Linked DNA regions of Anaerocolumna chitinilytica. The main gene of each other region encodes a partner of the protein of the gene in region 2 in a complex. Links are inferred from orthologs where the notes say so. Each region holds a gene or a part of one and is shown on either strand. Other genes may lie near its edges. The genes, in order: tig and rpsG.

Region 1 (11,580 bases), 130 kb from region 2 along the record:
TGGTAATTCCGGCTGAGGGTCCATCTTTTGGAACCGCTCCTTCCGGAATATGAATGTGAATATCATTTTTGTCAAAATAATCTTCGGTTATTCCATATTCACTGCTGACAGAGCGGATATAACTAATTCCAGCCCGGGCAGACTCTTTCATAACATCTCCCAATTGACCGGTGAGTTCAAATTTTCCTTTTCCGGGCATTACGTTGACTTCTATCTGAAGGGTATCACCACCAACACTGGTCCAGGCAAGGCCTCTTACGATTCCCACTTCATCCTTTTCATTGGCTAACTGGAAGGAATACCTTTCCTTTCCAAGAAATTTTTCCAGATTCTTTTCATTTACCCTGACCTTTGGAGCCTGGTTACTGACAATCTCTTTGGCAGCTTTTCTGCAGATAGCACCAAGTCTACGCTCCAGATTCCTGACGCCTGCTTCCTTAGTATAGCTGGCAATTACCTTTGCAAGGGCTTTATCTGATATTGCTAACTGTTTGGTAGTTAGACCATTTCGAAGAATTTGCTTTGGCAGAAGATGTTTTTTGGCAATGTGGAATTTTTCATTTTCCGTATAACTGCTGACTTCAATAATCTCCATTCTATCTAGTAAGGGTTTGGGTATACCCTGAAGAGAATTAGCAGTAGCAATAAATAAGACCTCCGATAAATCCACTGGCAGTTCTATATAATGGTCTACGAATTTCTTATTCTGTTCGGAGTCCAGTACCTCTAATAACGCAGCGGAAGTATCACCTTTATAGTCACTGCTGACCTTATCAATCTCATCCAGAAGCATAAGTGGATTCTTAACTCCGGCATTCTTTAAGCCGTTAATTATTCTACCAGGCATAGCTCCTACATAAGTTCTTCTGTGTCCTCTTATTTCTGCTTCGTCCCTGACTCCTCCAAGGCTGATTCTGACATACTCTTTGTTTAAAGCTTTGGCTACTGAATGGGCAATTGAAGTCTTACCGGTTCCCGGCGGTCCTACAAGACAAAGTATCGGACTTTCGCCCTTTTTTGTCAGTACTCTTACTGCAAGGAATTCCAGTATTCTTTCCTTTACCTTATCCAAGCCATAGTGCTCTTTCTCCAGAATATGCTCTGCATGTTTCATATCCTGTTTATCCTCACTGACCTTATCCCAAGGCAACGCAAGCAAAGTTTCGATATATCCTCTGAGAACTGCTCCTTCAGAAGAATTTCCGGCAACATTCTTAAAACGTTCAACTTCTTTGATGATTTTTTCTTTTATTTCCTTTGATGCTTCCAGTTTCTCGGCTGCTATGAGGTAATTATCCGCATCAGCACCGCTTCCGCCTTCCCCAAGCTCTTCACGAATTAGTTTTAACTGTTCTCTCAGAATGTATTCCTTCTGGTTTTTATCTACTTTTTCTTTTACTTTAAGCTGCAAGTCCTTCCGGATACGTATAATCTCAATTTCCTCTGTCAGAATTACCATCATTCTTTCATATCTGCTGACAGTATCTTCTGCCTCTAACAGACTCTGCTTATCTTCAAGACTAATGGGGAGATTTATAGCGATCTGATCCAATAAAACAGTTACTTCTGTAAGCTTATTTAAGGTCTTGGCAACCTCTTTTCCAATCTTGGGATTTTCATTTAAGTATACTTCCAGGACATCCTTTAATCCTCTAAGCATAGCTTTCTTTTCTGTCTCTTCCAGTTTTTCATTATTCTTTTCAAAAAGAGCTACTTCTCCCAAAAGAAATGGTTTTTCTTCAACGATGGAATCTAGTTTTGCTCTATCCGTACCGGTTACCAGTACTCGGATTACATTTCCCGGGAGCTTGATTATCTGTTTTACTAATGCTATGGTGCCAACTGAAAATAGATCATCCTGCCCCGGCACTTCCGTATCCGGATCTTTTTGCGTCAGCAAAAGTACCAATTGGTCATTTTCCATGGCATTCTCAATAGCCTCTATGGACATCTGGCGGTTCACATCAAAATGCAGCTGCATTCCCGGAAGTACAGCCATCCCCCGCAGAGCTACTATCGGCACTTTTTTGCTGTATTCACTCATTGTTACCTCCTTGCTTTCGTAAGATAAAAACTGCCTTAAAACCTCTGCGAGGTATTTTAAGGCAGTCCCTATAACAATCGAATCTATGCAATCTCATTGCTGTTCTTTTTGGATATTCGTTTTGATATTGCTTTTCTAGGTTGATTATCCTCCGTATTAATTAACATCGGCTGATTATTACCTTCTGCAGCTTCTTTTGTTATGATGCACTTTACTATTTGAGTATCTGTTGGGACTTTATACATGGAATCCATCATTACAGCTTCCATAATAGCACGCAGACCTCTGGCACCGGTTTTTCTCTCAAGAGAACGTTTTGCTATGGCACGGATGGCTGCTTCTTCGAATTCAAGTTCTACTCCATCCAGCTCGAACAGCTTTTTATATTGTTTAATAATTGCATTTTTAGGTTCTGTCAGAATACGAACCAGGGTTTCCTCATCCAGTGCATCTAAAGCCACACATACAGGAACACGTCCTACAAACTCAGGTATTAAACCGAATTTCACAAAATCCTGAGGCATTGCCTGGCGGAATAGTTCACCGACATTTTCCTTCGTCTTCTCAGAAATTGTGGCGTTAAAACCAATGGATTTCTGCCCGATTCTTGCTTCAATGATTTTTTCCAGACCATCAAAGGCACCACCACAGATAAATAGAATATTAGTAGTATCTATCTGTATAAATTCCTGATGGGGATGCTTTCTTCCACCCTGAGGCGGAACAGAAGCAACTGTTCCTTCCAATATTTTAAGTAAGGCCTGCTGAACACCTTCACCTGAAACATCTCTGGTAATAGAGGTATTTTCAGACTTTCTGGTGATTTTATCAATTTCATCTATATAGATAATACCATGTTCTGCTCTTTCGATATCAAATTCTGCTGCCTGAATCAGCTTCAGCAGAATATTCTCGACATCCTCACCAACATAACCAGCTTCTGTTAATGCCGTAGCATCTGCAATTGCAAAGGGTACATTTAAAAGCTTCGCAAGAGTTTGTGCAAGAAATGTTTTACCGGAACCGGTAGGTCCTACCATAAGAATATTGCTTTTTTGCAGCTCAACATCCAGGTCTCTTCCTGCCAGTACTCTCTTATAATGATTATAGACGGATACTGCAAGTACCTTTTTTGCTTCTTCCTGTCCAATTACATATTGGTCAAGGAAATTTTTAATCTCCAAAGGCTTTAATAAATTGATATCCGTATCATGTACTTTATCATCAAACTCTTCTTCTACGATTTCGGAGCAGATTTCAATACACTCGTCACATATATATACATTTCCAGGTCCTGCGATAAGTTTTCGCACCTGGTCCTGAGGTTTATTGCAAAAGGAACATCTTAACTGTTTTCTGTCATCGGTTCTGTTTGCCACTCTTTTTACCAACTCCCTTCATGCCTGATTCTTATCTGCTTACAATTACGTTATCAATCAAGCCGTAAGCTTTTGCCTCTTCCGCTGTCATGTAGTAATCTCTTTCCGTATCAATTTCAATAACTTCCAGAGGCTTTCCTGTGTTGGCTGCCAGGATTTCATTGAGTTTTTTCTTCGTCTTTAAGATATTCTCTGCTACGATTTTGATATCGGTAGCCTGGCCCTTGGCTCCGCCGGAGGGCTGATGAATCATAACTTCTGCATTAGGCATTGCAAATCTCTTGCCTTTTGCACCGCCAGCTAAAAGGAATGCTCCCATACTGGCTGCCATACCGATACAATAAGTAGATACATCACACTTAATATAATTCATAGTATCATATATCGCCATACCGGCAGTTACAGAACCACCAGGGCTGTTGATGTATAAATGAATGTCCTTTCCGGGATCTTCGGACTCAAGGAAAAGTAACTGGGCAACAATAACGCTTGCTGATACATCACTTACTTCCTCTCCCAAAAAGATAATTCTTTCTTTTAATAATCTGGAATAAATGTCGTAGGATCTTTCACCGCGGCTTGTCTGTTCAATGACATAAGGTACTAAACTCATAGTTCGCTCCTATCTGCGTGCTTTAGCACACTTTATTTTGCTGCTACGGCTGTCTCTCCAATCAGATCAACTGCTTTTTGAACAGCCATATCCATAATAATTTGTTCTTTTTCTTTTTCTCCGATTAATGCCTTTAACTTATCAGCTTCCATCTTATAATTCTCTGCCATGGTAGCTACTTCTTTTTCATAATCTTCATCGGCTATGGTAATACCTTCAGCCTTTACAACAGCTTCTAATACCAATCTTACCTGAATAGTCTTTAATGCCTGAGGACGCATCTGCTCTAATAACTGCTCTGCGTTGGTTCCTGTAAACTGGAAATACTGCTCGATAGTAAGTCCCTGGGATTGTACTCTCTGTGAAAAATCTTCTGCCATCTGTCTAACCTGTGTCTCGATCATAGCTTCAGGGATTTCCATTGTAGCATTCTCAACTACTTTATCAATAGCTGCATCTTCTGTTGCTCTCTTGGTATCTTTTTCTTTCTTTTCTTTTAATTTTGCCTCGATATCAGATTTGTATTCAGCTAAAGTATCGAATTCGGATACATCCTGTGCAAAATCGTCATCTGCTGCAGGTAATTCCTTTGCTTTGATTTCTTTTACGGTAACCTTAAATAAAGCAGGCTTTCCTGCAAGTTCTTTTGCATGATATTCTTCGGGGAAGGTTACATTAACTTCAACTTCTTCTCCGATGTTCTTACCGATTAACTGCTCCTCAAAAGTATCAATGAAGGAATGAGAACCGATAGTCAGGGAATAATCCTCTGCCTTACCGCCTTCAAAAGGAACGCCATCTACAAATCCTTCAAAATTAATTACTGTATCATCCTTATCCTGCACAGCTCTGTCTGTTACAGTGATAATTCTTGCATTCTGCTCTCTTACTTTATCAAGTTCTGCTGTAATATCCTCTTCGGTTACTTCAGCGGAAGGAACCTCTACTGCAATTCCTTTGTACTCGCCAAGTGTAACTTCAGGTTTTACTGCTACTTCTGCAGTAAAGATGAATGCCTTGCCTTTTTCAATCTGTGTTACTTCAATTTCAGGTCTTGAAACCAAAGTTAATCCGCACTCATCTGCTGCTTTTTCGTAAGCTTCAGGAATAATCAGATTAGCTGCGTCCTCATAGAAAACGTTTGCTCCATACATCTTCTCTATAAAAGCACGAGGTGCTTTACCTTTACGGAAGCCCTGGATGTTGAATTTTCCTTTATTTTTGGCATAAGCTTTCTCGATAGCTGCATCAAACTGTTCTGCTGCAGTCTCTACAGTAAGCTTAACCATATTCTTCTCTAACTTCTCTACCTGTAAACTCATTTAAAATTTCCTCCTTAAAATATGTGAAACTATAAACGCTATAACACGCAATTGTATAACTTCCCATTTTGACGTTTTGACATTAGTATATTATATCATAACCATTCTGTAAATACCATATTTTTTTAATTGTGCAAAATCGGCTTCAAATCGGTCATGAGATGGGTCCGAACGTATATTATTTTGCCGTGTGCCCTTTCTGTTTCAGTTTCTCAAGAACCAGATTAACATATTTCTCACAAATATCCAGTGTAGATGCTTCAACCATTACACGAAGCACTGGTTCTGTTCCGCTTTCTCTGACAAGGATACGGCCGTTGCTACCAAGTTCTCCGGTAACTTCTTCAATAATTTTTACTACATCAGTATCTTCTCTGGCTGTTTTTTTATCCTTTACCCGAACATTTTTTAGAACCTGGGGATATATCTGCACTTCTTTGATAAGTTCGGAAAGTTTCAGCTTTGTTTCCAGAATAACTTCCATTATTTTAAGGGAAGTCAGGATTCCATCTCCCGTAGTGGCGTGCTTGCTAAAGATAATATGTCCGGACTGTTCACCTCCGATGGAATGACCGTTTTCCATCATATTCTCATAAACATATTTATCTCCGACAGCTGTTTTCTCATATGCAATGCCTTTTTCCTCCAAGGCCTTATATAATCCCAGATTACTCATGATGGTGGTTACAACGGTGTTGTTATTTAGTTCATTCCTTTTCTTCATATAGACTGAGCAAATATAAAGAATCAAGTCACCATCTATAATATTACCTTTATCATCTACGGCTAAACATCTGTCCGCATCACCGTCATATGCAAAACCTACATCCAGATTATTCTCCAGCACGAACTTCTGTAGTGCTTCCATATGGGTGGAACCACAGCCTTCATTAATATTCGTTCCGTTTGGCTCGTTATTTATTACATAAGTTTTTGCTCCTAAAGCATCAAATACCACTTTCGCAAGACTGGAAGCTGAACCATTGGCACAATCCAGACCAACCTTCATATTTTTGAAAGAATTAGGCACCAGGGAAATAAGATAGCCGATGTAGCGGTTTCTTCCTATTACATAGTCCGTCGTTCTGCCGATATTCTCTTTTGTAGCGTAGGGAAGCTCTTCTCCTTTACCGTCTATGTAGTTCTCTATTAGTTCTTCCACTTCATTCTCTAACTTGTAACCGCTGCCATTAATCACTTTTATACCATTATCGTAATAAGGATTATGACTGGCCGAAATCATAATTCCACAGTCAAAGTCTTCGCTTCTTACCGCATAGGATATGCTGGGTGTACTGGTTACATGCAGCAAATATACATCTGCGCCGCTGGCTGTCAGACCTGCTACCAAAGAATATTCAAACATATAACTGGAACGCCTGGTATCTTTTCCGATTACAACTCTAGCCCTGTGCTCTTTGCTAAAATAATGTCCAAGAAATCTTCCTACCTTATATGCGTGTTCCACTGTTAAATCAACATTTGCTTCTCCTCTGAATCCGTCTGTACCAAAATATTTGCCCATAAATATACCTGTAACTGGCTATCCATCTGCCGGTTATCCTTTCTTTCTATTATTCTTTCTATGTACTTTTATTGGTAAGCCCGCAATCTATTAAGAATGCTGACTGGTATAAGCGTGGTTTATTGCAGTTCAAAAACGATTGTAACATAAGCAACTTATGAGTGCAACCCATTAAAGCCTTTATTCCAATATATGTGAATGCATTTGTCCCGGTTCTTTGCAGGAAAAAACGTATAGAAATAAAAAAACATCATCTTATATTTATGACTGGCCGCTTACAGAAAGGGGTTGGTCATATATATTAGATGATGTTTTATACGCCAGTCATATGGCAGCTATAAGGCATCTGTCTTATAGTTTAAGCTGACGTTACGTCTTTTATTTCAAAAAATTAAAAAGAACTGGACTGACCAGACATGGATTCTTCCTGTCTCTTGATCATACGTCTAACCATTTCTCCGCCTACAGAACCGTTCTGAGCGCTTGTTAAATCTCCGTTGTAACCTTGTTTTAAAGGTACTCCAATTTCAGAAGCAACCTCCATTTTAAATCTGTCAAGTGCTTCTCTAGCCTGAGGAACTTCTGTTCTGTTTGATCCGCTATTGTTACTTGCCATAAATTTCACCTCCGAAGAATTGTTTAATATTCAGGAATCTTTGTTCCTGTTTTGCCGACAACCGACTCTATTGAATCAGTTATCGTAATATTATTGTTATCAATATTTCAAAAATTATTATGGTAAGTTATGGTATGGAGATTTTTTTTGATTCTTTTTTTTCATCTTGTTTTTGTTTGACCGTTCAGTCTGCCCTAGAATATTTGACTTAGTTTAACTTCTTGGTATAACAGTTGTTTTCTGATTAGTTTAATTGTTTGCTTTAACAACTTAATTTCCGCTTCGTTTACTGCTTCGTTTAACTGCTTGATTTAGTCATACTTAATGTCCAAATATGCGCATATACTATAGAAATCACAACGAATGGTAGCTTCTCATGGAACATATTTTATTATTGATTAAAAGTCTGAACCGCCTGCTATGGAACGGTCCAATGCTGTATCTCCTGATTGCAACCCATCTTTTTTTGACCTTTCGCCTGAAATTTATTCAAAAAAAGATCTTTAAAGGAATACGCCTGTCAACGAAGTCCTCGGAGGATACCAAGGGGCAGACCAGCAGTTTCGCCGCTCTTACAACCACCCTTGCTGCTACCTTAGGTATTGGAAATATCGTTGGTGTTTCCACCGCTGTTGCCATGGGAGGTCCTGGTGCAATCCTTTGGCTTTGGATTACCGGTATTCTTGGTATGGCAACAACCTACGGTGAATGTTATCTTGGTATCCGTTACCGCACCCTTGCAAAGGATGGCACCTACTCCGGCGGTCCCATGTACGTTCTGGAACATGGGCTTAAATCGAAGCCAATGGCAGTTGTATATGCCCTTTTAACCCTCTGTGCCTCATATGGTGTAGGATGCTCAACACAGTCCAACTCCATCACCAATGTTACCTCTTCCCTTTGGGGTTTCTCCCCTTATGTCATAGGAATTATTGCTGCCGTCCTCACCGGTCTTGTGATTCTCGGCGGTATTGAATCCATCGGAAACCTATGCAAAAAGCTGGTTCCGGCCATGGGATTCTTTTACATAGCGGCTTGTATGGTTCTGGTAGTGATGAATTATGAGTATATTCTTCCTGCTATATCCCTGATATGCCGTTCCGCTTTTCTGCCCAGTGCTATGGTCGGGGGATTTGTCGGAAGTACCATAAAAACAGCTGCCAGGTATGGAGTCGCCAGGGGACTCTTTACCAATGAAGCCGGCATTGGTACTGCTGCCATAGCTGCTGCCAGCGCAAAAACGGATAATCCTCATACCCAGGCCCTTGTATCCATGAGCGCTACCTTTTGGGATACTGTAGTTATGTGCGGAATTACCGGAATAGTAATTGTTTCAAATATCCTTAAGAACCCTGCTTCTGTAAAAGATATTCCTGCCTCCGACCTAACCACCGCCGCTTTCATGCAGCTTCCTTACGGACAATATATTCTGGGATTTGCCATCGTTGCATTTGCCATGGCTACTCTCATAGGCTGGTCCTATTTCGGTGAAAGAGCCGTCGTTTACCTTTTCGGTAGAGATGGTATTGCAACCTATAAATTATTCTATATTCTTATGATATTCGGCGGTGCTGTTTTATCCCTGGATTTCGTCTGGGAACTTTCCGACCTGATCAATGCCCTGATGATACTGCCAAACGTCCTAACCCTTTGGATACTGCGAAAGGAAATTAAAGGTACTGAATAGTCTTTCCTATCTTCTCTGCTGTTTCGTAATTTGCAAGAAAACGAATAATTTCAAGCGAGAAATCTATAGCAGTTCCCATTCCTTTTCCGGTAATAATATTTCCATCTGTAACCGCTCGCGCAGCCGTAGCTTTTGCTCCCAGCAGTTTATCCTCGTAGCCCGGAAAGCAGGTTACTTCCTTCCCTTTTAGTAATCCATTCTCCCCCAGAATACTGGGTGCTGCACATATGGCTGCCAGAGCCTTGTCCTCCCTTTTGAACTTCTTCAGAAGCTCAATAAGTTCATTATGAGCTGCCAGATTCTTAGTTCCCGGCATACCGCCCGGAAGCACTAACAGTTCTGCATCTGCGTAATCGTAGTCTTCAAACAACCCGTCGGCTTCCACTTTAATACCGTGGGAGCCGGCTACCATTAATTCTCCGGTTATTGAAACTGTGGTAATCTTAATCTCTGCACGGCGTAATAAATCAACCACTGTCAGTCCTTCAATTTCTTCAAATCCGTCTGCTAAAAATAAATAAACCATAAAATATCCTCTCTTTCCTTTCAAATTCTATTATCTATACGTTAATTTTATTATCTCTATTAACAATCTTCTACTGAGTCTTATTATACCAGAAATTAGCCGAAAGAAAACATTTCTTTATAGCACTAAATGAAAACTACAAAGCATTATATGGCTATTACTGCGAATTTTTTCTGAATATAATATGGAAGAAAGTTCAAAGTTCAAGTTGAGCAGAACAAAAGTAAGATAGAAAAGTGAAATAAAATGTGCATTAGAAAGGGCGGATTATTCGTATGAAAATTGTAATATTAGCAGGTGGGCTCAGCCCTGAAAGAGATGTATCCTTATCCTCCGGCAGTTTAATTGCCAACGCTTTAATGGCTTCAGGCCATGCCGTGGTATTAGCAGATGTTTATGAAGGTGTAAAAACAGATGAGAATAACCTCTCCGGTCTATTCATAACAAAAGAAGATAATCATCTATTTAGTTACCAAATACCTGATACCGTACCGGATCTGGAAGCACTTGTTGCTAAGAATAACGGCAGAAAAGAATTAATCGGAGAAAATATATTATCTTTATGTAAAATGGCAGATGTGGTATTTATAGCTCTTCACGGATCTATGGGAGAAAACGGACAATTACAGGCAGTACTTGACTGTAATGGTATCTCTTATACCGGTACTGGTTATACCGGCTGTTTACTTGCTATGGATAAAGATATTACCAAAAGATTATTGTGTCATGCAGGTATTCCCACTGCTCCTTGGATAATAGAAGAAGCCGAGGAGATTACTCCTGAAAAGATTACAGATACCATAGGATTTCCCTGTGTCATCAAACCGGTAGGTAACGGTTCCAGCATCGGTGTATCTTTAGTTTATGACCCGGAGGTACTGACTGCCTCCCTAAATCTCGCTGCCGATAAGCTCTCATCCTTTGGCTCAAAAAGAATAATTGCGGAAAAGTTAATTAAGGGAAGAGAATTCTCCGTCGGCATTCTGGAGGACAGGGCGCTCCCGGTCATTGAAATCATCCCCAAGGAAGGCTTCTATGACTATAAGAACAAATACCAACAGGGACTTACCACCGAATCCTGCCCAGCTGCTCTTTCCGAAGTTCTCACAGAAAAAGTCCAGTCCCTCGCACTTGCGGTGCACAAAACCCTGCATCTTGGAAGCTATTCCAGAATAGACTTTATTCTTAATGAAGAAAATGAATTCTTCTGCCTGGAGGCCAACACTCTCCCCGGTATGACTCCGGTAAGCCTGCTCCCGCAGGAAGCCAAAGCTGCCGGAATCACTTATGAAGCACTTTGCGAGAAAATAGCACTATTGGCTTATTAACTACTTTTGTACACTTTTCTAACCTAATAATAATGAAGAAGATAATAGGGTCCCAGAAAAATATACTCCTACTTTCGTATTCTTTCGCAAGTCGAAACATCAGAAATCATGTTGACAGCTCCTTAATACTAGTGTATTATATTAATAGTGCACTAGTATTATATTCTAATGGAGAAAAAAAGTATATGAATATTTACACTAAAAAGATAGTTTTATTTATATGTCTGGTAACCCTGTTTAGCTTACCAATTTATATCGCTGTAATAGGCTTTAAAGCAGAACATTCATTTTTAGCAATCTTTCTGATGTGGACACCTGCTTTATCAGCGATTATTACAAAGCTTCTATTTGATAAAAACCTATCAGGAATGGGATGGGCAGCAGGTAAACTGCTATACCTGCCGTTAAGTTTATTTATTCCGATTCTTTCATGTATCGTTTTGTATGCTTTTGTTTGGTGGACCGGCTTAGGAGGCCTTGATCCTGCAATCCTTTTGAATGGGGAAAGTATACCATCATTTTCACTCAATATGCTTGTTT
Region 2 (11,501 bases):
AAACACACTGAAATAGGGCTTTTGATACTCATATTATGGATACGCCCGATAAAATGGTATCAATTTTAAATCGTCTTGGCAAAATAGGCGATATGTCTTTTTTAATTGCAGATAAGAAATATGAAAATAAGGATTTTCGATAATCCACCATTTTTAAAGGAATATAAAATTTGGAAACATTCATGTTCTGTCCACTTTTGAAGATTTAAAATGCCCCTTTTGCCAGGTTAATCATAATATATGAGCATTAAATCTCTACTTCAATATGTATACATGCAATTTCTCCAAAGCAGAAAGAACGAATGAACCTTGGACACCAGCAAAGGCGCTTAAAATAAGCACATGAGTTTTTCTGCTTTGGTCAAATTTGCCGTCCCATCTAGAAAGACTGACTTTTCTCCCCCTATTCATATTATGATTTGAGCATTAAAAGCCCTGTTTAATATGTATACAGGCATTTTACCCAAAGCAGAAAGAACGAATGCGCCTTGGCACCAGCGCATGAGTCTTTCTGCTTTGGGTAAATTGCCGTCCTACCTAGAAAGACTGACTTTTCTACGCACATTTCATATTATGTCCTGTATCATAAAGCCAATACTAAAGCGCACCTTCTCCTCCAGATTCAATATGTTGTACCCAGTAATTTTCTCGATTTTCTTTATCTGGTTGTTGACGGTGTTGCGATGGATGAACTGTTCTTCGGATACCAGTCTTGGACTGCCGTTATTCTCCAGATATGCATGCAGAAAACCCATTAAATCACTTCCGTTTTCCATATCATACTGTTCAAGCTTGCCAAAGACTTCCTGATAAAAATTCCTTAGTATCTTCTTATCTTTTACTGCCAGAAGTACCTTGTAGATATCCAGCTCATCATAATAAGCAGTTCTTACTTTACGCTTTTGTGCCATTTCATTAGACGAAACAGCATTTTCAAAGTTAATATCCTGGTTCAAAAATCCCTGCATGATGGAGCTTACTCCAATGTTTACAGTGAATTTATCCGTCTTTTTTCGTATAAGACTTACCAAATCATCCACAAACTTACGGACATTATACATATCACTTTCTGATAAGACTACTATAAGATTGGACTGATAGGTAAAGGAGATGAACATCCGCTGGCTGGTTCTGGCTATCTGTTCCACAAAAAGTTTCAATTTCTCCATATTCTCGGTGCTATAGTTCACGTCTTCATTATTAAGAGAAATATTTACAAAACACAAGTGACAATCACGCTTGTAACCATTACGTTCCATGTGCTGTATCTGTGTCTCCGGATCTCCCACTTTGAAAATAATATCTTTTAGTGTAGAGGCTACACTGGCTTCTACACTTTCATTATGCATAATGCGGGTACAAAAATCCCTTGTTACATCTACCAGTCTTATCTTCCAGGGAATAGTAAAAAGAGGCATGTCAACTTCATTGCAAAAGTCAACTACCTCCTTTGGTACACTTTTTATATACGGCCCAAGATTTATTACAAAGGCGCTTGTATCACTCTTATAAAGCTCCTTGGTAAAATTTAAGAGCCATTCATTATTATGGCACATATATCCTGCAATAAATATCAGCTCATGGCCATGTAAAAAGGAGGAAACCTCCTGGTCTTCTACAATATGCACCCACTCTACCAAATTACCTAAGCCCTTATGTCCTGCAAGAAGCTGCATCTGATAAAGTGATGCACAATTCCGGTAAAGCTTACTAACTGCAATCGCCATCTTACTCCTCCTTGCTGCCGTTCTGCTGACTGCCGGATTTCTACTTTCAAACAGTCTGAAAGACAACGCAAATTAAAAAGACCAATTTTTATTTGGAAATTATAACATACTACGTGGCAAAATGTAAATGCCAATATCTAACACCTCTTAAACTCAGTTATAGCGCAGTTTTTATTTAATATGAAAGACTTTCCTGTACAAAGCTTGTTACTAATTTACATTGTGTTAAGCCTCTTCGTAATGTATGATATAAATAGCATGAAAGCCTTAATATACAGCCTTACTAAAGATAAACCTTCTTGGAGGAATAACTGAAATGTACGGATCAATTTACGGATCAATCTATTTTATTGGCTTACTTATTTCATTTATACTTTTGTTTTTACTTTATAGAGTGAAAGCAGTCAAACTTGCGAAGTATCTGTTTATTGGAGATCTTATACTTTCTTTTTGGATTGCTATGGAGACTCTAAGTTATTTTATTATGTCTGCTGACCTTGCTCTTCTTTTTCAGAAGTACAAACTTATCAGTGCAATTTTTATACCACCGATCTGCATGGCATTTGCAGTTGAATATCACAATGCGAAGTATAAATCCCTCCTCTTCAAATTAGCCTTTTTTATTATACCGGTATGTTCCCTCCTGTCGTTATTAACAAACAGATTCCCGTATAAATTTATATCAAACCCCAAAATTGAGTATATAGATCATATTCCATCCTATACATATCATGTAAATGCCGGTTTTCGTATTCATACTTATTATTCCTATATTGTTATCCTCCTTGTATGTATTATGTTTTTGATTCGAACAATTCATTCCCCGCAGATGTATAAGCGTCAGAATCTGTTTATATGTATTGGTTCTTTCCTGGGCTTTCTTATGAACTTTCTGGTTTTAAGCCTAACTTTCGGTTCAACCTTTATTGATTTAACCTCATTATGTATACTTTTCACCATTATTGTGATGTATTGGGGAATCTTTCGGTTTCCCAGGACAGCTTTGGTTCCGAAAGCGAAAAATTTATTTTTGGAAAATATCAGTGATGTTACCATTATATTAGACGCAAATGATACGATAATTGACATGAATCCTGCTGCAATTGATTTTGTCTTAAACAATAATAATTTATCAACCCTTTCGTATTCCGTAGCAAGTACGAACTTTACCGGGCTGAAGCTCCAGGAACTATATAAGTTATTTCCTGCACTTCTACCACTTAACACCGTCAGCGAGAATGCCAGCAGCATAACTTTTCATTTTAAAGATAAAACCTTATACTATAACGCCGAGCAAACACCGATCCTGGATAAAGACCAATTTCTGATTGGGAAATTGATAATATTACACAACATAACAGAAATACAAAAGTATATTAATAATCTAAAAGTCCTTAATAATGATCTTATCTTATCCGACCGAATTATTGACTCTGCATTAGAGGGTGTACTAATTACGGATACCAATGGTGTCATTGTAAAGACAAATAAATCCTTTCAAAAAATGTCCGGTTATACAGATCAGGAGCTCTTAGGTAAAAATCCCCGGATATTCAAATCCGGCAAGCATGATTTATTATTTTATAAAAACATGTGGGATAGTTTGATTGCCAACGGCTATTGGAACGGCGAAGTCTGGAACCGAAGCAAAAACGGAAACGTGTATCCGGAATGGAAATCAGTAACCGCTTTACATAATTCTGACGGATCCGTGCAGAATTATATATCGATCTCGACAGATATCAGTCAGTTAAAAGAAACAGAAGAAGCTCTGCACAATCTGGCATACTATGATGAACTTACCGGGTTAGCCAATAAAAATTACTTCTATGAAAAACTCCGTGAACGTATTGAGATTCCTGACAAACAGACAGGTTTTGCATTATTGCTTATGGATTTGGACGGATTTAAGTTAATCAATGATTCACTGGGCCATACGGCAGGAGATGTTCTGTTAAAAGAGGTTTCCATGAGACTTCAGCTTAACCTTGGTAATAACTGCTCTGTTTACCGGTTCGGCGGTGATGAATTTGTTATATTAATTGAGACAATTAGTGATTCGATTGACGCTGTAAAAGTAGCACAAAGTTTTATTGAAATGATGGAAACTCCTTTTCTTATACTGGAACGGCAGATTATTCTGGGTATAAGCATTGGAATCACGATAGCTCATAAAAATAGCTATAATATAGATGAACTTGTAAGAAGAGCCGATGCTGCCATGTATGCAGCAAAGGAAGCCGGCAAAAACCGATATGCTTTCTTTTCAGAGGAAATAGATAAAAAAAATCACGATACACTTGATATGCAAACACAATTAAAGTCAGCTCTTGACAAGAAAGAGTTCCGTTTATACCTACAGCCTCAGGTTAGTTCTCAGGACGGCAAATATGTTATTACCGGCGCGGAGGCTTTAATACGTTGGAGAACACTGGATGGAAAAATCTATACTCCTGATAAGTTTATACCAGTATCCGAAAGTAATGGTATGATTATCCCCATAGGTAATTGGATTGTAGATGAAATCTTTCGAATCGATAAACTGTTAAAAGAACAGGATATTGATATTAAATTGTCTATCAATGTCTCATCTAAGCAATTAGAAGATAACAGTCTACTCTATAAAATAAAAGATATGTATCAGAATAATGCTTTACAACGCATTAATCTTGTAATTGAGATAACAGAAAGCATTCTTCTGCAGGATATTGATAAGGCAATCGAAGTACTAAATGAGATCAAAAGTATGGGTATAGGAATTTCCCTGGATGATTTCGGAACAGGCTTTTCCTCCCTCAGTTATCTAACACGCTTACCTCTTGACTATATCAAAATAGATAAATCCTTCATCGATGACTTTGCAAAGCCGAATACTACTAATTTGACTGCAAATATCATAGCCATTGCCAAAACTTTGAATCTTAAAACAGTTGCAGAAGGGGTAGAAACCTTAGAACAGGTAAATAAATTAATAGAAGAGAAATGTGATCAGTTACAAGGTTATTATTTTAATAGGCCTCTTGATATTCCTGACTTTATTGAATATGCGAATAGTATGAAACAATAAAAATCCGCAGCATTGACAAAAGATACCCCCTTTGCTGGTTTTATCCAGTAAAGGAGGGACATATCAAATTCTAACGAATGGAGGTGGGTTCAAAAGGGTTGTGGGGTATTTTTACAAAGCTAATAAACAATGATAGTAACAACTTTACCGGATAATTATTGGACTTTACTAATGGTTGGCAAATTGGAGTTTGTCATTATGCTATATATGACATATCGCTTAATCTCTTTATAAAGCGTTTTCCTTCATTATTTTGGAACATATAGCTCACTCCGCCTGCTAAACCAAATAATTCAAACTGATTAAGTGTTTCAACTCCTAATCCAAGCCACATCGCATTAAAAACACTCAATAAATCTCCATGTGATACAATAATAATGTTTTCATCTTTGCTTGAAATTATATGCCCAAAAAGTGGAAGTAATCTATTCCACTCATCTCTACGACTTTCTGCATCTGAAAACATTCTATCATCAATCGTTTTTTCTTGACATTCAATGTTATCTTTAAGCCATTGTACAGATTTCCCTACACACTTTCCGAGATTACGTTCCCTTAATGCCATCTCAAAAGACGGGACAACATCTAAATGTTTTCCCACAATTTCGGCTGTTTGCTTTGCTCTTGCCAAGTCAGAAGAATACATAGCAATGTTTCTTCCTTGTAATTCTATAGAAATCTTCTTACCAATGTTCTCTGCTTGCTGTTTACCCAATTCAGATAAATCCCAATCTGTCCAAGAGCCAATCATACCGTTAGTATGATGAATTGATTGAGTGTGTTGAATTGTAATAATTGTTTTCATATAAACCTCCCCATAAAATATGATACAAATTCAAATTTGACTATAACTACTACTTTACACAATTTATTTCATAATATAATTGGAAACGCATTACTCTTCTTATTTATTTTTATCATAATTGATAAAGTATGTCTTTTTAATATATCACTTAATGGGTAATTTTACAAATTGAATCCTTTTTAAACAAAGAACAAATGACGATAGCCACAAACTAATTGTATTTATCTACTTTTTGTAATATTCTCCGTCATTATTTCATTGACTTTTACATTGAGAATCTTATTATTATTTTCAATTCCTTTTAATAATAGCGCCTACTGCCCGCCGTCTGTTGCTAATACTTTTTACATGTTATAAGCCACGATAATACATGTCTGTAATACTTTAAACATAACTTTTATACTGATTCTTTTCACATTTTCACCTCCTGTTCAATTGAATAATGTATAAGTTAATTTAAATTCTATACAAAGAATAATTTATAGAACCGAAATAGAACCAGTGCGATTTAATTATAAAAACTAAACGCTCTGGTTCTATTATCTTTATTACTTATTTTACATAAAAGAAAAGCCGCAGTCCCTCAAAAATCAAGGGATTGCGGCTTTTAATATTTTATTAATATTGATTAAGCAATGATAGTAGCAACTTTACCGGAACCTACTGTACGTCCACCTTCACGGATAGCGAAGCCTAAACCTTGCTCCATAGCGATAGGATGGATTAATTCGATAGTCATTTCGATATTATCGCCAGGCATACACATTTCTACACCTTCAGGAAGGTTGCAAACGCCTGTAACGTCTGTTGTTCTGAAATAGAACTGAGGTCTGTAGTTGTTGAAGAAAGGAGTATGACGTCCACCTTCATCTTTTGTTAATACGTAAACCTGAGCTGTGAATTTCTTGTGGCATTTGATTGAGCCGGGTTTGCAAAGAACCTGTCCTCTTTCGATTTCGTTTCTCTGAACACCACGAAGAAGTGCACCGATATTATCACCAGCCTGAGCCTCATCAAGAAGTTTTCTGAACATTTCGATACCAGTAACAACAACTTTACGTGTTTCTTCTTTGATACCAACGATTTCAACTTCTTCAGATACATGAAGAACACCACGCTCAACACGTCCTGTAGCAACAGTACCACGTCCTGTAATAGAGAAAACATCTTCAACAGGCATTAAGAAAGGCTTGTCTGTTTCTCTCTGAGGATCGGGAATCCAGCTGTCAACTGCGTCAAATAATTCAATAATCTTATCGCCCCAAGGACCTGCAGGATCTTCAAGAGCTTTTAAAGCAGAACCCTGAATAATAGGGGTGTCATCGCCAGGGAATTCATACTCGCTTAATAATTCTCTGATTTCCATCTCTACTAATTCAAGTAATTCAGGATCATCAACCATATCACACTTGTTCATGAATACTACGATGTAAGGAACACCTACCTGACGGGATAAAAGAATGTGCTCTTTTGTCTGAGCCATAACACCATCAGTAGCAGCAACTACAAGAATAGCACCATCCATCTGAGCAGCACCAGTGATCATGTTCTTTACATAATCGGCATGTCCAGGGCAGTCAACGTGAGCATAGTGTCTTGCTTTTGACTCATACTCAACGTGAGCTGTAGAGATTGTGATACCTCTTTCTCTTTCTTCGGGAGCTTTATCGATCTGATCAAATGCTACTGCCTGACCAGTACCTAATCTCTCGTGAAGAGTCTTTGTGATAGCAGCTGTTAAAGTAGTCTTACCATGGTCAACATGTCCGATGGTACCAATATTACAATGGGGTTTGTTTCTTTCAAACTTAGCTTTAGCCATTTTTTTAACGTCCTCCTTTAAATAAATGCATCTTTGTGCACATACTTTAATTGCCGGCAGGTAAGGCAGAAGCCTACCTGCGGACATTTGATTTTTAGCTTATATGCTTTATTATATTTCAGATTAGAAATATTTTCAAGCATTATTAACGATTCCACTTATATTTGTGGACTAGTTCTTACTCTTTGCTGCAAGTACCTTTTCCTGTACGTTCTTAGGAACGGGATCGTAGTTGGAGAAGAACATGGAATAAGCACCACGGCCCTGTGTTCTGGAACGAAGGGAAGTGGAATATCCAAACATTTCTGAGAGGGGAACAAAACCTCTGATAAGCTTTGTACCATTGATATCTTCAGAGCCTTCGATACGTCCGCGGCGTGAGCTGATATCTCCGATAACATCACCCATATATTCCTCGGGAACTGTTACTTCTACTCTCATGATAGGCTCTAATAAAACAGCGCCTGCTTTTTGCATCGCATCTTTAAATGCCATGGAACCGGCAATCTTAAATGCCATTTCGTTGGAGTCAACTTCATGGTAGGAACCATCGTATACAGTAGCTTTAATACCAAGTACGGGATATCCGCCAAGGATTCCGGCTTTGGAAGCTTCTTCGATACCGGCACCTACTGCAGGGATGTATTCCTTCGGAATAGCTCCACCTACAACGCTTGATACGAATTCAAAAGTCTTTTCTGCATTAGCATCCATAGGCTCAAAGCGAACTTTACAGTGACCGTACTGTCCACGTCCACCGGACTGCTTAGCATATTTAGAGTCAACTTCAACAGATTTTGTAAAGGTTTCTTTGTAAGCAACCTGAGGAGCACCTACATTAGCCTCTACCTTAAATTCACGCAGAAGTCTGTCTACGATAATTTCAAGATGGAGCTCACCCATACCGGCAATAATTGTCTGTCCGGTTTCTTCATTGGTGTAAGTTCTGAAGGTAGGATCTTCTTCTGCTAATTTCGCTAAAGATTCACCCATCTTATCCTGACCTGCTTTTGTCTTAGGCTCGATAGAAACCTCGATAACAGGTTCAGGGAATTCCATGGATTCAAGAATTACAGGGAATTTTTCATCACAGATAGTGTCACCTGTTGTGGTGCTCTTTAAACCAACTGCTGCTGCAATATCTCCTGAATATACTTTCTCCAGGTCTTCTCTCTTGTTAGCATGCATCTGTAAGATACGGCCAACACGTTCTTTCTTGTTCTTTGTTGAGTTAAGAACGTAGGAACCGGAATTTAATGTACCGGAGTAAACACGGAAGAATGCAAGCTTACCTACGAAAGGATCGGCCATAATCTTAAATGCAAGAGCTGCAAAAGGCTCTTCATCAGAAGATTTTCTGTGTACTTCGTTACCGTCTTCATCCACACCTTTGATATCAGGGATATCGGTAGGAGCAGGAAGGTATTCGATAACGGCATCCAGTAACTTCTGAACACCTTTATTTCTGTATGCGGAACCGCAAGTTACAGGAATAATGGTAGTTGCAATGGTTGCATTTCTAAGAGCTTTCTTTAATTCAACGGTTGAAGGTTCTTCACCTTCTAAGAACTTCTCAAGCAACTCATCATCAGTCTCGCAAATGGATTCGATCATAGCTGCTCTGTAAGTTTCTGCCTGCTCAAGTAAATCTGCAGGTATTTCAGTGATGCTGATATCATCACCTTTATCATCATTATAGAAATAAGCTTTCATTTCAAATAAGTCGATAATACCTTTAAACTCATCCTCTTTACCAATAGGTAACTGGATAGCTACAGGATTCTTACCAAGTCTTGATTTGATCATGCTGATTACATTGTAGAAGTCAGCACCGGAGATGTCCATCTTATTAACGAAAGCCATTCTGGGTACGTGATACTTGTCAGCCTGACGCCATACAGTTTCAGACTGAGGCTCAACACCGCCTTTAGCGCAAAATACGCCAACGGCACTATCGAGTACGCGTAAGGAACGCTCAACTTCTACTGTAAAGTCAACGTGTCCCGGTGTATCAATGATATTGATACGATGGGCAAGGGCTCCAGGTAAGGGCTGATGCTCAAGTTCCTGTGTCCAATGACAGGTTGTAGCAGCAGAAGTAATTGTGATACCTCTTTCCTGTTCCTGCTCCATCCAGTCCATGGTAGCAGTTCCTTCATGAGTATCACCGATTTTATAATTAACTCCGGTATAATATAAGATACGCTCTGTAAGTGTAGTCTTACCGGCATCAATATGTGCCATGATACCGATGTTTCTGGTTCTTTCTAACGGGTATTCTCTTCCAGCCAAGGAAATTCCTCCTTATCTTTATAGTCATCTGTGATGAAATCACCACAGTCTATTTATTTTGCAGTCGGCCGTATCAGCTGATGCTTTACAGCCAATCTGCTCTATAGCTACATAAGTCTTGTAATGAAACAAGACCTACTCATAAAATTACCAGCGATAATGTGCAAATGCCTTATTAGCGTCAGCCATCTTATGCATATCTTCTTTCTTCTTAACAGCAGAACCTGTGTTATTAGAAGCATCTAAAATCTCATTAGCTAACTTCTCTTCCATGGTCTTCTCTCCTCTTTTACGTGAGTAGAGTGTTAACCAACGAAGCGCTAAAGCCTGTCTTCTGTCAGGTCTTACTTCGATTGGTACCTGATAGGTAGCACCACCGATACGTCTTGCTTTTACTTCAAGAACCGGCATGATGTTATTCATAGCATCTTCGAAAACTTCAGTAGCTTCTTTACCTGTCTTCTCAGCTACTCTTTCAAAGGCTCCGTACACAATCTTCTGTGCAGTTCCTCTCTTACCATCTAACATAATGTTATTGATAAGCTTGGTTACAGTCTTACTCTTGTAAATAGGATCTGCCAATACATCTCTTTTCTGTATATGTCCTTTACGTGGCACGTTTCTTCCCTCCTTAATAATCCTTATTGCCCGAAGAAAAATCTATTCCGGACTGACAAAACAGGATTTTCCCGAATTGTCTTTTATAAGTTCCCTTAAATCATCGGTACTCACATTCCCCGGTTAACCGGGCAGCATAAGAAATCTCTTATACCATTTTGTGTTCGCGCACAGTTTAACTTATCTTTCAAATCTATTCCGTTGATGAAACAAAATGTTTTTTCCTCTGCGGTGATAAAACGCGGCTCCCTTATTTTATCCCAATCTGAAATAAAAATTAATCCGGCACTTAATGATTAGCGAAAAACTTAATTATTTACCTGCTTTAGGTCTCTTAGCTCCATACTTGGAACGAGCCTGTCTTCTCTTAGCAACACCTGCTGTATCAAGTGTACCTCTGACGATGTGGTAACGAGTACCGGGTAAATCCTTAACCCTTCCACCTCTGATCAGAACAACACTATGCTCCTGAAGGTTGTGGCCTTCTCCGGGGATATAGCTAGTTACTTCGATTCCGTTAGAAAGACGAACTCTGGCGATTTTTCTAAGAGCTGAGTTAGGCTTCTTAGGAGTTGCTGTTCTAACTGCTGTACAAACACCTCTCTTCTGGGGTGAGGACACATCAGTAGATCTCTTATTTAAGGAGTTAAATCCTTTTTGAAGAGCAGGAGAAGTTGATTTCTTCTCAACCGTCTTTCTACCTTTTCTAACTAATTGATTAAATGTAGGCATTAATTTTCACCTCCTGGTTTTTGTTTGAAATGAATAAATTTCCTGAATTTATTCCGTGAGCCGCTTTACATTTTACTTAAAATAAACATAAATACTGACGCAATATAAAATCGCGCTTTTAGATTATACTTTAAATAATCCATGGTGTCAAGGGTTTTCCTTTAAATTTAGCGGTAAGTACCTATATGATGAATGAAATAAAGTTTTAACACCCATTCAAAGGATTGCTTGTCCGAGGGATTTTATTCAAAAAAATGTTCCCATAATAAAGCTTTGGGAACATCTACCGATAATTATATTTGTTGTTTATTCCACAATTCCTTTATCTCGTCAGGCTCCTAAAATTCTAACAGCTCATCGGGTAGAATTCCCTATCTGTGCCTGTTTTATTTCGCATCTTTCTTAAAAAGAAGGACAAAGATTTTAATCACAAAATAA

Evidence for each region.
Region 1: the proteins of rpsG (region 2) and tig are in contact, whole or in part, in a crystal structure (PDB 3GTY), measured with the Thermotoga maritima proteins. The link is inferred for Anaerocolumna chitinilytica from one-to-one orthologs. Residues at the interface, in WP_004081843.1 of Thermotoga maritima: Lys34, Lys52, Lys55, Glu59, Arg62, Gln63, Glu66, Asn67, Lys69, Val71, Arg95, Ala109, Lys110, Lys111, Gly112, Arg113, Pro114, Glu117, Glu121, Ile124, Ala125, Tyr127, Asn128, Asn129, Thr130, Gly131, Lys135, Asp139, Arg142, Met143; in WP_004081061.1 of Thermotoga maritima: Glu122, Val124, Val129, Leu130, Tyr133, Glu188, Gly259, Ile262, Tyr263, Glu266, Ser270, Glu273, Gln274, Glu277, Arg308, Gln311, Ile312, Ser315, Tyr316, Glu325, Arg329, Arg336, Leu363, Phe366, Trp367, Arg373, Leu377, Arg381, Leu384, Glu387.

What each region holds. Positions count from the first base shown.
Region 1 is NZ_AP023368.1:527,543-539,122, reverse strand. The notes cover bases 3,214-6,022. They hold tig (trigger factor), read right to left. Parts: upstream 5,359-6,022; coding sequence 4,069-5,358; downstream 3,214-4,068. Other genes in these bases: glmM (phosphoglucosamine mutase), read right to left, coding at 5,537-6,022; clpP (ATP-dependent Clp endopeptidase proteolytic subunit ClpP), read right to left, coding at 3,455-4,036; clpX (ATP-dependent Clp protease ATP-binding subunit ClpX), read right to left, coding at 3,214-3,423. In the rest of the region: lon (endopeptidase La), read right to left, coding at 1-2,044; more of clpX, read right to left, coding at 2,128-3,213; more of glmM, read right to left, coding at 6,023-6,883; bsdcttw_RS02460 (alpha/beta-type small acid-soluble spore protein), read right to left, coding at 7,275-7,499; bsdcttw_RS02455 (alanine/glycine:cation symporter family protein), read left to right, coding at 7,876-9,186; bsdcttw_RS02450 (DJ-1 family glyoxalase III), read right to left, coding at 9,170-9,712; bsdcttw_RS02445 (D-alanine--D-alanine ligase family protein), read left to right, coding at 9,988-11,040; bsdcttw_RS02440 (CPBP family intramembrane glutamic endopeptidase), read left to right, coding at 11,226-11,580. UniProt on the Bacillus subtilis protein: Involved in protein export. Acts as a chaperone by maintaining the newly synthesized protein in an open conformation. Functions as a peptidyl-prolyl cis-trans isomerase.
Region 2 is NZ_AP023368.1:399,107-410,607, reverse strand. What follows is about bases 8,597-11,326. They hold rpsG (30S ribosomal protein S7), read right to left. Parts: upstream 10,332-11,326; coding sequence 9,861-10,331; downstream 8,597-9,860. Other genes in these bases: rpsL (30S ribosomal protein S12), read right to left, coding at 10,644-11,063; fusA (elongation factor G), read right to left, coding at 8,597-9,713. Outside these bases: bsdcttw_RS01830 (PucR family transcriptional regulator), read right to left, coding at 567-1,727; bsdcttw_RS01825 (EAL domain-containing protein), read left to right, coding at 2,044-4,794; bsdcttw_RS01820 (histidine phosphatase family protein), read right to left, coding at 4,991-5,599; tuf (elongation factor Tu), read right to left, coding at 6,228-7,421; more of fusA, read right to left, coding at 7,593-8,596; bsdcttw_RS01795 (hypothetical protein), read right to left, coding at 11,450-11,501.